3 regions of the Pseudomonas rustica genome follow, and region 3 is predicted to be linked to each of the others. Evidence: predicted binding sites of a transcription regulator. Region 3 holds the regulator's gene; each other region holds the start of a gene.
What was found. Region 3 encodes FliA, which starts transcription of late flagellar genes. Its sites were predicted from a motif close to CTAAAGTTTNNNNNNNNNNNGCCGNTAA; they were not measured.

Region 1 (4,166 bases), 2.0 Mb from region 3:
CAAGAGCTCGAGTGTTTTATTCAGGATTGGCAGTGAGGCGATCGCGAGCAGGCTCACTCCTACAGGGATCTTCAGTGATCACAAACATTGCGACCAACCGATACACCTGTAGGAGTGAGCCTGCTCGCGATAGCGATTTCAGCCACCCATCAACGAAACCGATCAACCTCGGCACGCAAGTCCGCCGCCAAGCCTTCCAGTTCCTTCGCCGTCACCGCCAGATTCGAAACAACCTCACGCTGCTCACTGTTGGCCAACGCAATGCTCTGCAAATTGCTGCTCAGCAACGTCGCGGTACTGCTCTGCTCCTGAGTCGCCGTGGTAATCGCGGCAAACTGCTGCCCGGCAGAACGGCTCTGCTCATCAATCCGCGCCAGCGCCGAGGCGACATTGGCGTTACGCGACAAGCCTTCCTGCATCAGCACATTGCCCTGCTCCATGGTGCTGATCGCGTTGCCGGTTTCCTGCTGAATGCTGTGGATCATCACCGAGATTTCATCGGTCGCCTGACGGGTACGCGAAGCCAGGCTGCGCACTTCATCCGCCACCACGGCAAAGCCGCGACCTTGCTCACCGGCACGCGCCGCTTCAATTGCAGCGTTGAGCGCCAGCAAATTGGTCTGCTCGGCAATCGAGGTGATCACGCCAACGATGCCGCCAATTTCCTGCGAGCGCTGACCGAGCGTGTTGATCACTGTGGCGGTGCTGTTGAGGGCGCCAGCGATTTGCTCCAGAGAGGACGAAGCCTCTTCCATCGAGCTACGGCCAATCTGCGTCTGCTGGGCATTTTCCTGCGCCAGACGTTGGGTCGCGCCCATGTTGTCGGCAATGTTCAACGAGGTCGCGCTGAATTCTTCCACCGCGCCGGCCATGCTGGTGATTTCGCCGGACTGTTGCTCCATGCCTTCGTAAGCACCGCCAGACAAACCGGACAGTGCCTGCGCTCGGCTGTTGACCTCCGCGGAGGAACGGCGAATGTGCTCAACCATGGTCGACAGCGCCTGGCTCATCTGGTTGAACGCGCGCGACAACTGACCGATTTCGTCGTTACTCGCTACATTCAGACGCACGCTCAGATCACCGGCGCCCAAGGCTTCGGCCTGACGCACCAGATCACCCAGCGGTTGCAGTTTCGAACGCAGCAGCCACATCGCCGAACCGACCGCCAGCAACATCGCCAACAGGCTGCCAATCGCCAGTTGCGTGCCGACGCTCCAGGTCACTGCGCGAATCTCGGCTTTCGGCATGCTTGCCACCACCGACCACGGGCCGCCGTCGAACGGCACCGCGACGCTGTAGAAATCTTCGGACGTGTCGCCCCAGAACTGGCCTTTGCCCGGCAATTTCGCCAGATCCTTGATCAGCGGAATTGCTTGATCCAGCGCCTGCACGCCCGCTGGTGGAACCAGCCATTTGCTTTGCTCATCAAGCAACGCCAGCGAGCCGGTCTGACCGATGCGGAAGCGTTTGAGGTTATCGAACTGGGCATTCTGCGCATCGGTGTAATCGAAACCGACGAACAGCACCGCAATCACTTTGCCGCTGCCATCGCGCACCGGGGTGTATTGGGTCATGTAGGAACGATCAAACAGCAAGGCGCGGCCGACATAACCCTGTCCGGCCATCAATTTCGCGTAGGCCGGATGGGCGTGGTCAAGCAAGGTGCCGATGGCGCGGCTGCCGTCCTGTTTGGTCAGCGAGGTGCTGACGCGGATGAAGTCTTCGCCACTGCGTACGAACAGCGTGGCGACGCCGGCAGTCATCTGCTTGAACTCGTCGACTTCCTTGAAGTTGTTGTTCAGCACTTCGCTGCCCAGGTGCAGACCCGGAGTCTGGGTGCCGGCAACACTCACTGGCTCGTCCGGATGAAGGCTCAACCCGCTGCTGAAGCGCTTCTCGAACAACCCGCTGAGGCGCTGGGTGCTTTCGCGCAACGTGCCGTGGAAGGTACTCAGTTGGTCGGCCAGCAGCCGCGACTCACTGGCCAGATGTTCTTCACGGGTGGCGAGGTTGGCGGTATCCAGCGAACGCAACGCGAACAGCGTACTGCCACTGATGACGACCGCCAGAATCACAGCAAGGGCAAGGCCCAGCTGCGAGGCAATCCGAGCGCGAGGTTGAGACATGAACAGCTCCTGGCCGAGCCACCGGATCCTCCTTGATCGCAGCTGATGCTCGGAATAATTCTAATAATGGGGGTGAAGCATGGAGACCGGCACGACGGTTCCACTTGCTCATAGTCGGCGGTAAATCCGAATACTTGAGCGCTGTGCGAGGGTATGGCACGGGGCCGGCATTGTGGCGGCTCGAACGTTTCAGCTCAAGCGCGTGACGGCTGGCAGTTCCATGGCGCGGACTTCGCCTTGAAGAAAGTCGCTGAGGCGGCGCAAACGTTCACCTCCCGGACGGGTTTTTGGCCACACCAGGTAATAATTCAGGCCGCTGGCGACAGCGGTTGGCCACGGCAGACTGAGGCGTCCTTGCGCAACATCTTCGGCGACCATCAACAAATCGCCCATTGATACCCCGTAGCCGCGCGCCGCCGCGATCATGCCAAGCTCCAGCGTGTCGAACACTTGCCCACCCTTGAGCGAGACCTGATCGGACAAGCCCATGTGCTCCAGCCAACTGCGCCAGTCGCGGCGATCCGGGGTCGGGTGGAGCAATTCGGTGTTTGCCAGTCGATCAAGATCCCACGGTTGATCATTGAGCAGATTCGGCGCGCCGACCGGGATCAGTTCCTCGGGAAACAGCAAACTCGCCTCCCAGTCCGGCGGGAAATGGTCGTCGCTGAGCAACACGGCGCAATCAAACGGCTCATCGTTGAAGTCCACCGAATCGACGTCCATCCACGCACTGGTCAGTTGCACCTCGTTGCCCGGCTGCAAATGGCGAAAGCGACTCAGGCGCGCCAGCAGCCAACGCATGGTCAGGGTCGACGGGGCTTTCATGCGCAGGATGTCGTCCTCGGCACGCAAGGTGTTGCAGGCGCGCTCCAGGGTTGCGAAGCCTTCACGGATGCCCGGCAACAGCAAACGGGCCGACTCGGTGAGCTGCAAATGGCGACCGCTGCGATGAAACAGCTTGCAGGCAAAGTGATCTTCGAGCGTACGAATATGCCGACTCACCGCGCTCTGGGTGATCGACAGTTCTTCCGCCGCCCGGGTGAACGAGCTATGTCGCGCCGCCGCTTCAAATGCGCGCAGGGCATACAACGGAGGAAGTCGACGGGCCATGCACAAAGCTCCAGTGGCGGGATGCAGCGAAATGAGCGGAATTTGTTCAGGATGAGTTTTAGTCATGCCACCCATCCTTTTTATCCCTTTGTGCAATGCCTGCCAAGCGCCGAGAATCGACGGTCTCTTGTTCCCTCTGAAAATTGAGTGGTGATACCCATGCAGCATCCTGTGCGTACTGAACTCTGGGCCATTCTGCGGCTGGCTGGGCCGTTGATCGCTTCACAGTTGGCGCACATGTTGATGGTGCTGACCGACACTTTGATGATGGCGCGCCTCAGTCCCGAAGCACTGGCCGGCGGCGGTCTGGGCGCGGCAACTTATTCGTTCGTGTCGATCTTCTGCATCGGTGTGATTGCCGCAGTCGGCACCTTGGTAGCGATTCGCAAAGGTGCGGGCGACATCATTGGCGCGGCACGTCTGACCCAGGCCGGGTTGTGGCTGGCGTGGCTGATGGCGCTGGGCGCCGGTTTGCTGCTGTGGAACCTGAAACCGGTGTTGCTGTTGTTCGGCCAGACCGAAACCAACGTCAACGCCGCCGGGCAATTCCTGATCGCCCTGCCGTTCGCCCTGCCCGGCTACCTGAGCTTTATGGCCCTGCGCGGTTTCACCAGTGCAATTGGTCGGGCGACACCGGTGATGGTCATCAGTCTGGCCGGCACCGTGGCCAACTTCCTGCTGAATTACGCGCTGATCACTGGCATGTTCGGCCTGCCGAAAATGGGCCTGATGGGCATCGGTCTGGTCACGGCAATTGTCGCCAACTGCATGGCGCTGGGGTTGGCCTGGCACATTCGTAGGCACCCGGCGTATGACGCTTATCCGCTGCGCGCAGGGTTATCGCGGCCGAACCGCCAGTACCTGAAAGAACTCTGGCGCCTCGGCCTGCCGATCGGTGGCACCTACGCGGTGGAAGTGGGTTTGTTCGCC
Region 2 (4,166 bases), 3.1 Mb from region 3:
CAGCCAATTTGGATCGAGCGCCATTCCTCCTCCAAGTGATTTCAATCCCGATGTTTTCAGTACCAAACAACAAACTCTGCTCAACGAAGTGTTCGACGTTTATGGCCAATTCTCGGCGTGGAAACTGCGTCAGTTGACGCATGAAGAGGCTCCATGGCGTAGAAACTTCAAGGAAGGGGAGTTCAGCCGAGAAATTCCCGCCTGCGAGATGCAGGAGTATTTCCGGGAGCATTTGGTGAACTGAAAAATGGCCAAGTTCAAGCGCAGGGAACGCGATGCGGCGGTGATAGTAACGGTACGGACGTCCACAATCGAAATGGACTCATCGGAAGCCCGACCTCCGGTTTTCTCATTTGAGTATTTGCAGAATGGCTGGTGCATTCAGGACTGTGAGGCCGTCGAACGGTCGAAAATGCTTGAGCGTCTCAGGATCCTGGGAAAGATGCCTTGGAGAGAATTGCGCAAGGAGCATAGGCATCGGTATGGATGTGAAACAATTGAGAGAAACAGCCTGAAAGTGGGGATACCTGCTTTTTTAACAGGTGATGTCAGGTTGTTGGTGTTTCGGGCTTTCGAGCGTGTAGCGATGGTGGGTTACAAGAACCATCGGGTGTTTTACGTCGTGTGGATTGATCGAGAATTTAAGCTCTATAAGCATTAACAAAAAAACCGGCCCTAGTGGCCGGTTTTTTTATGCGCGGGATTTACTCATTGAGGATCAGTCGTCGAAATCTTCCCAGCCGCCCATCTGTTTCCAGCGGTTGACGATGCCGCAGAACAGCTCAGCGGTTTTCTCGGTGTCGTAACGCGCGGAGTGCGCTTCACGGCCGTCGAAGTCGATGTCGGCTGCCTGACAGGCTTTCGCCAGTACGGTTTGACCGTAGGCCAGACCGGCCAGTGTCGCGGTGTCGAAGCTGGAAAACGGGTGGAACGGGTTGCGCTTCATGTCCAGACGCGCGACGGCGGCGTTGAGGAAGCCGAGGTCGAAGCTGCTGTTGTGGCCGACCAGAATCGCGCGCTTGCAGCCGTTGGCCTTCAGCGCTTTGCGGATGCCACGGAAGATGTCGGTCAGCGCGGTTTCTTCGCTGACGGCCATGCGCAGTGGGTGATCGAGTTTGATCCCGGTGAACTCCAGCGCCGCCGCTTCGATGTTGGCGCCTTCGAACGGCTCAACGCGGAAGAAGTAGGTGTGATCCGGGTAAACAAAGCCCTTTTCATCCATGGCGATGGTGGTCGCAGCAATTTCCAGCAACGCGTCGGTGGCCGAGTTGAAGCCACCGGTTTCTACGTCGACGACAACCGGCAGGTAGCCGCGAAAACGTGCTGCCATCGGGTGACGGGAACCGCCGCCGCCACTTTGACCGTCCAGTTCGTCGTCGAAATGGTCTTCACTCACGCGTGTTCCTCCAGCAGGCGCCAGCGCAGTTTTTCACCGGCGCGCAGCGGGATAACGGTCAGCTCGCCGAAGGGCAGGCTGGTCGGGGCGGTCCATTCTTCACGAACCAGGGTGATGCGATCAGTGTTCGCCGGCAGGCCGTAGAAGCGCGGGCCGTTGAGGCTGGCGAAAGCTTCGAGTTTGTCCAGCGCGTTACGCTGTTCGAAGGCTTCGGCGTACATTTCGATGGCGGCGTACGCGGTGTAGCAGCCGGCGCAGCCGCAAGCGGCTTCTTTGGCGTGCTGGGCGTGCGGTGCCGAATCGGTGCCGAGGAAGAACTTCGCGCTGCCGCTGGTGGCGGCGTCGAGCAGAGCTTCCTGATGGGTATTGCGCTTGAGAATCGGCAGGCAGTAGAAGTGCGGCCGAATCCCGCCCATCAGCATGTGGTTGCGGTTGTACAGCAGGTGGTGCGCGGTGATGGTCGCGCCAACGTTGGCCGAAGCCTCGTTGACGAACTGCACGGCGTCGGCGGTAGTGATGTGTTCAAACACCACTTTCAGTGTCGGGAAACGCTCGACCACGCGGCGCATGTGCTCATCGATGAAGATCTTTTCGCGATCGAACACATCGACGTCGCCACGGGTGACTTCACCGTGGATCAGCAGCGGCATGCCGACTTCGGCCATGGCCTCGATTGCCGGCAGAATCTTGTCGATGCTGGTCACGCCGGAGTCGGAGTTGGTGGTTGCGCCGGCCGGGTACAGCTTGGCGGCGTAGACAAAACCACTGGCCTTGGCTTCACGAATTTCTTCGGGCTGGGTGCGGTCGGTGAGGTACAGCACCATCAGCGGCTCAAAGCGACTGCCGGCCGGGCGGGCAGCGAGAATCCGCTGGCGATAGCCGTCGGCTTCAGCGGCGTTGCGCACCGGAGGTACCAGGTTGGGCATGATGATCGCGCGGCCAAAAGTGCGCGCAACATCGGCAACGGTATTGGTCAACACGGCACCATCGCGAAGATGAATGTGCCAGTCGTCGGGACGCAGCAGGGTCAGGCGGTCGGACATGAGGGGATTCCAGGCGGGTCAAACTGAGGCGAATGCTACCGGAAAAGACTCTTGCAGGCACTCGCTATCAAGTTTTGCGGGAACCTTCCGATATCCCGTAGGTATGCCGTAAACATCGTGTGAATCGGTCTTTGTGTTTCAGAAGCCAATGGAGCCTCCCGTGCGCCAGCGTTATTTAGCCTTGCTCAGTGTGTTTGCCAGCCTCCCCGCGATGGCGCTCACGTACCAGACACGTCTGGAGAACATTGAGTGGACGGTCGCCGGCGACAAGTTCGAATGCCGCCTGACACAGCCGATTACAGATTTCGGCTCGGGTGAGTTCGTGCGCAAGGCCGGCGAGCAGGCGATATTCCGCTTGAACGCCTACAACGCCATGCTGGGCGGTGGTTCGGCGACGTTGCTCGCAGCGGCGGCGCCATGGCAGCCGGGACGCGCTGACATTAATCTGGGCAGCGTCAGAATCGGCAGCGGCAATGTCTTGTTCAACAGTTCGCAGTCTCAGGCTGGCGGTTTGATCAGCGGTCTGCTGGACGGTCGCAGTCCGGTCGTGCGTCGCGCGTCGGGTGATGGTCGGGTCTCGGAAGTGCGCCTGTTGCCAGTCAAATTCAGCAAAGCGTTTAACGACTATCAAACCTGCGTGGCGAAATTGTTGCCGCAGAATTTCGATCAGGTTAAACAGTCGCAAATCGGTTTTCCCGGCGAAGGCACCGATCTCGACGCCGCCGCCAAAGCCAAACTCGCGGTCATGTTGGAATATATGAAGGCTGACCCGACGGTGAATCACATTGAGCTCGACGGCCACTCGGACAACAGCGGCAACCGTCTGACCAACCGTGAACTGTCGCGCCGCCGGGCGCTGGCTGTGGTCGACTACTTCAAGGCCAATGGCATTCAAGAGTCGCAGATCACCGTGCGTTTCCACGGTGAGCAGTATCCGGTGGTGCCCAACACCAGTGCGGCGAACCGGGCGAAGAACCGCCGGGTCAATGTGCACCTTGCGCGGGTTACGCCAGTCGCGGCTCCGGCGCCGCAAGCGAGTACACCCGCGAGCACTGCAGCAACTTCCTGACCCGCCGGTCATCGTCGCGCTCTCGACAGATTCTGTCGCTTTGTCGTCTTAAGCTGTCGCGCCTCTGTAAATTATTGCGTTTGGGCGGTAGACTCCTCGGCTTTCCGTAGAACCCCGTGGAGTGATGGCATGGCGGACGTAAACAAGGTCGTTCTGGCGTATTCCGGCGGCCTGGACACTTCGGTGATCCTCAAGTGGCTGCAGGATACTTATAACTGTGAAGTGGTGACTTTCACCGCTGATCTCGGTCAAGGCGAAGAGGTCGAGCCGGCCCGCGCCAAGGCTCAGGCCATGGGCGTCAAAGAAATCTACATCGACGATCTGCGCGAAGAATTCGTGCGTGATTTCGTGTTCCCGATGTTCCGCGCCAACACCGTTTACGAAGGTGAGTACCTGCTGGGTACCTCCATCGCACGTCCGCTGATCGCCAAACGTCTGATCGAAATCGCCAACGAAACCGGCGCTGACGCCATTTCCCATGGCGCCACCGGCAAGGGCAACGACCAGGTACGTTTCGAGCTGGGTGCCTACGCACTCAAGCCGGGCGTAAAAGTGATTGCCCCTTGGCGTGAGTGGGATCTGCTGTCCCGCGAGAAGCTGATGGACTACGCCGAGAAGCACGCGATCCCGATCGAGCGTCACGGCAAGAAGAAATCCC
Region 3 (4,166 bases):
CGCCAGCGCGTCCAGCCCCGGCACCGGCGCAGTCCTCCGGCGGCGTCGATCCACGCGCCCTGGATTCGATGCGTTTTGAATTGAACAGCCTGCGCGAGCTGATGGAAGTGCAGCTCGGCACACTGGCCTGGAATCAACTGCAGGGCAGCCGTCCGGCGCAAGCCAATCTGTATCGCCGTCTGCAACGCATCGGTCTGTCTGGCCCGCTGTCGCGTGATCTGCTGTCGATGATCAGCGATATCGAAGAGCCGCGTCAGGCCTGGCGCATGCTGCTCGCGCATCTGGCGCGAATGATTGCCGTGCCGGAAGTCGAGCCGCTGGAAGAGGGCGGTGTGATCGCCATGGTCGGCCCTGCCGGCATGGGCAAGACCACCACGCTGGCGAAACTGGCCGCACGTTATGTGCTGAAATACGGCGCGCAGAATGTTGCGCTGGTGAGCATGGACAGCTTCCGCATCGGCGCGCAGGAACAACTGAAGACCCTGGGCCGCATTCTCAATGTGCCGGTGACCCACGTTGATCCGGGCCAGTCGCTGGTGCAGGCGCTGGATCCATTGCTGCGCAAACGCGTGGTGCTGATCGATACCGCCGGCCTGCAAGCCAGCGATCCGGCCCTGCGCATGCAGCTCGAAAGCCTCGCCGGGCGTGGCATCCGTTCAAAAAATTATCTGGTCTTGGCAACCACCAGCCAGAAACAGGTTCTAACCGCCGCTTATCACAGTTACAAGCGTTGCGGGCTCGCCGGGTGCATCCTGACTAAACTGGATGAAACGGCCAGCCTTGGCGAAGTGTTAAGCCTGGCGATCAGTCATGAATTGCCGGTCGCGTACCTGACCGATGGCCCACGGATTCCGGATGATTTGCATCTGCCGCGTCGTCATCAACTGGTCAGCCGCGCCGTCAGCGTGCAAATGCAGGAAGAACCCAGCGAAGAAGCCATGGCTGACATGTTCGCTGATATCTACCACAGCCCCACCAAGCAGGTAGGCTGAGGTATTCATGAACAGTTTTTGTACCTACATCGATGGTCTGCCATGCATTGTTCCGTTTGTGAACGCGCAGCCAGTAATGTGGCCTCCGTCTATGCAAGACAAGGTAAAGAAATAACATGGGCAGCATGCATCCCGTACAGGTGATCGCGGTGACCGGCGGCAAAGGTGGCGTCGGCAAAACTAACGTGTCAGTGAACTTGTCTCTGGCGCTGGCAGAGCTTGGCCGTCGGGTCATGCTGCTGGACGCCGATCTGGGACTGGCGAACGTCGACGTTCTGCTGGGCCTGACACCCAAACGCACTCTGGCCGATGTCATTGAAGGCCGCTGTGAGCTGCGCGACGTACTGTTGCAGGGTCCCGGCGGGATCCGCATCGTACCGGCCGCGTCCGGCACGCAGAGCATGGTTCATCTGAGCCCGGCGCAACACGCCGGCCTGATTCAGGCCTTCAGTGACATCGGCGACAATCTCGACGTTCTGGTGATCGACACCGCTGCAGGTATTGGTGACTCGGTAGTCAGTTTCGTTCGCGCAGCGCAGGAAGTGTTGCTGGTGGTCTGCGATGAGCCGACCTCGATCACTGACGCTTACGCACTGATCAAACTGCTCAACCGCGATTACGGCATGAACCGCTTCCGCGTCCTCGCCAACATGGCGCAGAGCCCGCAAGAAGGTCGCAACCTGTTCGCCAAGTTGACCAAGGTCACGGATCGCTTCCTCGACGTCGCCTTACAATACGTCGGCGCCGTCCCTTACGACGAAAGCGTGCGCAAAGCGGTGCAGAAGCAGCGCGCTGTCTATGAAGCCTTCCCGCGTTCCAAGTGCGCGCTGGCGTTCAAGGCCATCGCGCAAAAGGTCGACACCTGGCCGCTGCCCGCCAACCCGCGCGGCCACCTTGAGTTTTTTGTCGAGCGCCTCGTGCAGCAAACGGCAGGGCCCGTGCTATGACCGCTAGCGGTATGAATTACTACAAGAAGTCGGCACGCGACGCTCAGTACGAACTGATCGAGCGTTACGCGCCGCTGGTCAAACGCATTGCCTATCACTTGCTGGCGCGGTTGCCGGCAAGTGTGCAGGTTGAAGACCTGATCCAGGCCGGGATGATCGGCCTGCTTGAAGTCTCGACCAAATACGACGCCAGCAAAGGCGCCAGTTTCGAAACGTACGCGGGCATTCGAATCCGCGGCGCGATGCTCGACGAAGTGCGCAAAGGGGATTGGGCGCCACGCTCGGTTCACCGCAATACCCGGATGGTCAGCGACGCAATTCGCTCAATTGAAGCTAAAACCGGCCGTGATGCTAAAGATCACGAAGTTGCGGCCGAACTCCAATTGAGTCTCGACGATTACTACGGGATTTTGAATGACACCTTGGGCAGTCGCCTGTTCAGTTTCGACGATCTGTTGCAGGACGGCGAACACGAAGGGCTGCACGAGGATGGCGCGAGTGCTCATCTTGAGCCGTCACGCGATCTGGAAGATGAACGCTTCCAGGCGGCGCTGGCGGACGCGATTGCCAATTTGCCGGAGCGTGAGCGACTGGTGTTGGCGCTGTACTACGACGAAGAGCTGAACCTCAAGGAAATCGGTGAAGTCCTTGGCGTCAGTGAATCGCGGGTCAGCCAGTTACACAGCCAGTGCGCGGCCCGTTTGCGGGGGCGTTTGGGGGAGTGGCGAGCGCGCTGAAGGCAGTGTGGGGACACTGCGAACGAGGCTGGTGCGGTGATGAACGGCACCGGTCTTGCTCTGTTGTGCTCCAGACAGTCTTCGAGTGCTGCGCCGATTGATTGAAGTGGCGCGTCCAGGTGCTGGGCGCGTTTAAGACTGCTTGGAGGTCGAATTGAACAAAGACATGAAAATCCTCATCGTTGATGACTTCTCAACGATGCGGCGGATCATCAAGAACCTGCTGCGTGATCTTGGGTTCACCAACACCGTCGAGGCTGACGATGGCACCACTGCCATTCCAGTGCTCAACAGCGGAAGCATCGACTTTCTGGTAACGGACTGGAACATGCCGGGCATGACCGGTATCGACCTGCTGCGTCACGTGCGTGCCGATGAAAAGCTCAAGCACCTGCCGGTATTGATGGTGACTGCTGAAGCCAAGCGCGAGCAGATCATCGAAGCCGCTCAGGCCGGTGTGAACGGCTACGTCGTCAAACCTTTCACGGCTCAGGCGCTGAAAGACAAAATCGAGAAGATTTTCGAACGCATCGGCTGATGAACGCGCGGGGGAGCTATGGAGCATAAAGAATTTTCACAGGGCGATTTCGAATCGACCCTGAAAAAACACGCGGTCGAACTGGTCGAGAGCCTTGAAAAAGGCAAGTTCGGCGACGCTGTGCAACTGATCCATGAGCTCAATCAGACCCGTGACCGCGGCCTGTATCAGGAAGTGGGCAAGCTCACACGCGAACTGCACAGTGCGATCGTCAATTTCCAGATCGATCCGCACATGCCGCAGGCCGAGGAAGTGTCGCAAATCACCGACGCCACCGAACGTCTGGGCTATGTGGTCAAGCTGACGGAAGCTGCGGCCAACCGCACCATGGATCTGGTGGAAAGCGCCACGCCGGTGGTCAATGGTCTGGCTGAAGAAGCCCAGGCTCTGAGCACGGATTGGGGCCGTTTCATGCGCCGCGAAGTCGGGGCTGAAGAGTTCCGCGAACTGGCGCGCCGGGTCGACGGTTTTCTGTCACGCAGCCACACGGGCAACCGTGCGGTGTCGAGCAATCTCAACGACATTTTGCTGGCCCAGGATTACCAGGACCTCACCGGTCAGGTGATCAAACGCGTGACCCAACTGGTCACCGAAGTCGAAAGCAATTTGCTCAAACTCGTACTCATGGCCAGTCAGGTGGACCGCTTTGCGGGCATCGAACATGACCGCGCCGCGATGCTTGCAGAAAAAGATCCACAAAAACATCTCTCGCAGGGTGAAGGTCCGCAGATTCATGCCGATAAACGAGAAGACGTTGTGTCCGGTCAGGACGATGTGGACGATTTGTTATCCAGCCTTGGATTTTGAGTTTAGGTTTTTAGACCTGTTAGGAGCACCCCATTAATGAGCTTCGGCGCCGATGAAGAGATCCTTCAGGATTTCCTGGTTGAGGCCGGCGAGATTCTTGAGCAACTGTCCGAGCAACTGGTCGAGCTGGAAAGCCGACCGGATG

Region 1: the regulator FliA is predicted to act here: its motif matches at 2,238-2,265, upstream of ACP3TY_RS26610 (methyl-accepting chemotaxis protein).
Region 2: the regulator FliA is predicted to act here: its motif matches at 2,506-2,533, upstream of ACP3TY_RS03010 (flagellar protein MotY).

The regions. Positions count from the first base shown of each region.
Region 1 is NZ_CP188200.1:5,874,332-5,878,497, reverse strand. It holds gene ACP3TY_RS26610 (methyl-accepting chemotaxis protein) at 150-2,126, opposite strand; gene ACP3TY_RS26605 (LysR substrate-binding domain-containing protein) at 2,316-3,236, opposite strand; gene ACP3TY_RS26600 (NorM family multidrug efflux MATE transporter) at 3,396-4,166, shown strand, end outside.
Region 2 is NZ_CP188200.1:622,971-627,136, forward strand. It holds gene ACP3TY_RS02990 (Panacea domain-containing protein) at 1-244, shown strand, start outside; gene ACP3TY_RS02995 (hypothetical protein) at 248-661, shown strand; gene rnt (ribonuclease T) at 719-1,396, opposite strand; gene pyrC (dihydroorotase) at 1,393-2,439, opposite strand; gene ACP3TY_RS03010 (flagellar protein MotY) at 2,600-3,508, shown strand; gene ACP3TY_RS03015 (argininosuccinate synthase) at 3,638-4,166, shown strand, end outside.
Region 3 is NZ_CP188200.1:3,829,339-3,833,504, reverse strand. It holds gene flhF (flagellar biosynthesis protein FlhF) at 1-992, shown strand, start outside; gene fleN (flagellar synthesis regulator FleN) at 1,109-1,939, shown strand; gene fliA (RNA polymerase sigma factor FliA) at 1,936-2,676, shown strand; gene ACP3TY_RS17340 (chemotaxis response regulator CheY) at 2,843-3,214, shown strand; gene ACP3TY_RS17335 (protein phosphatase CheZ) at 3,233-4,021, shown strand; gene ACP3TY_RS17330 (chemotaxis protein CheA) at 4,058-4,166, shown strand, end outside.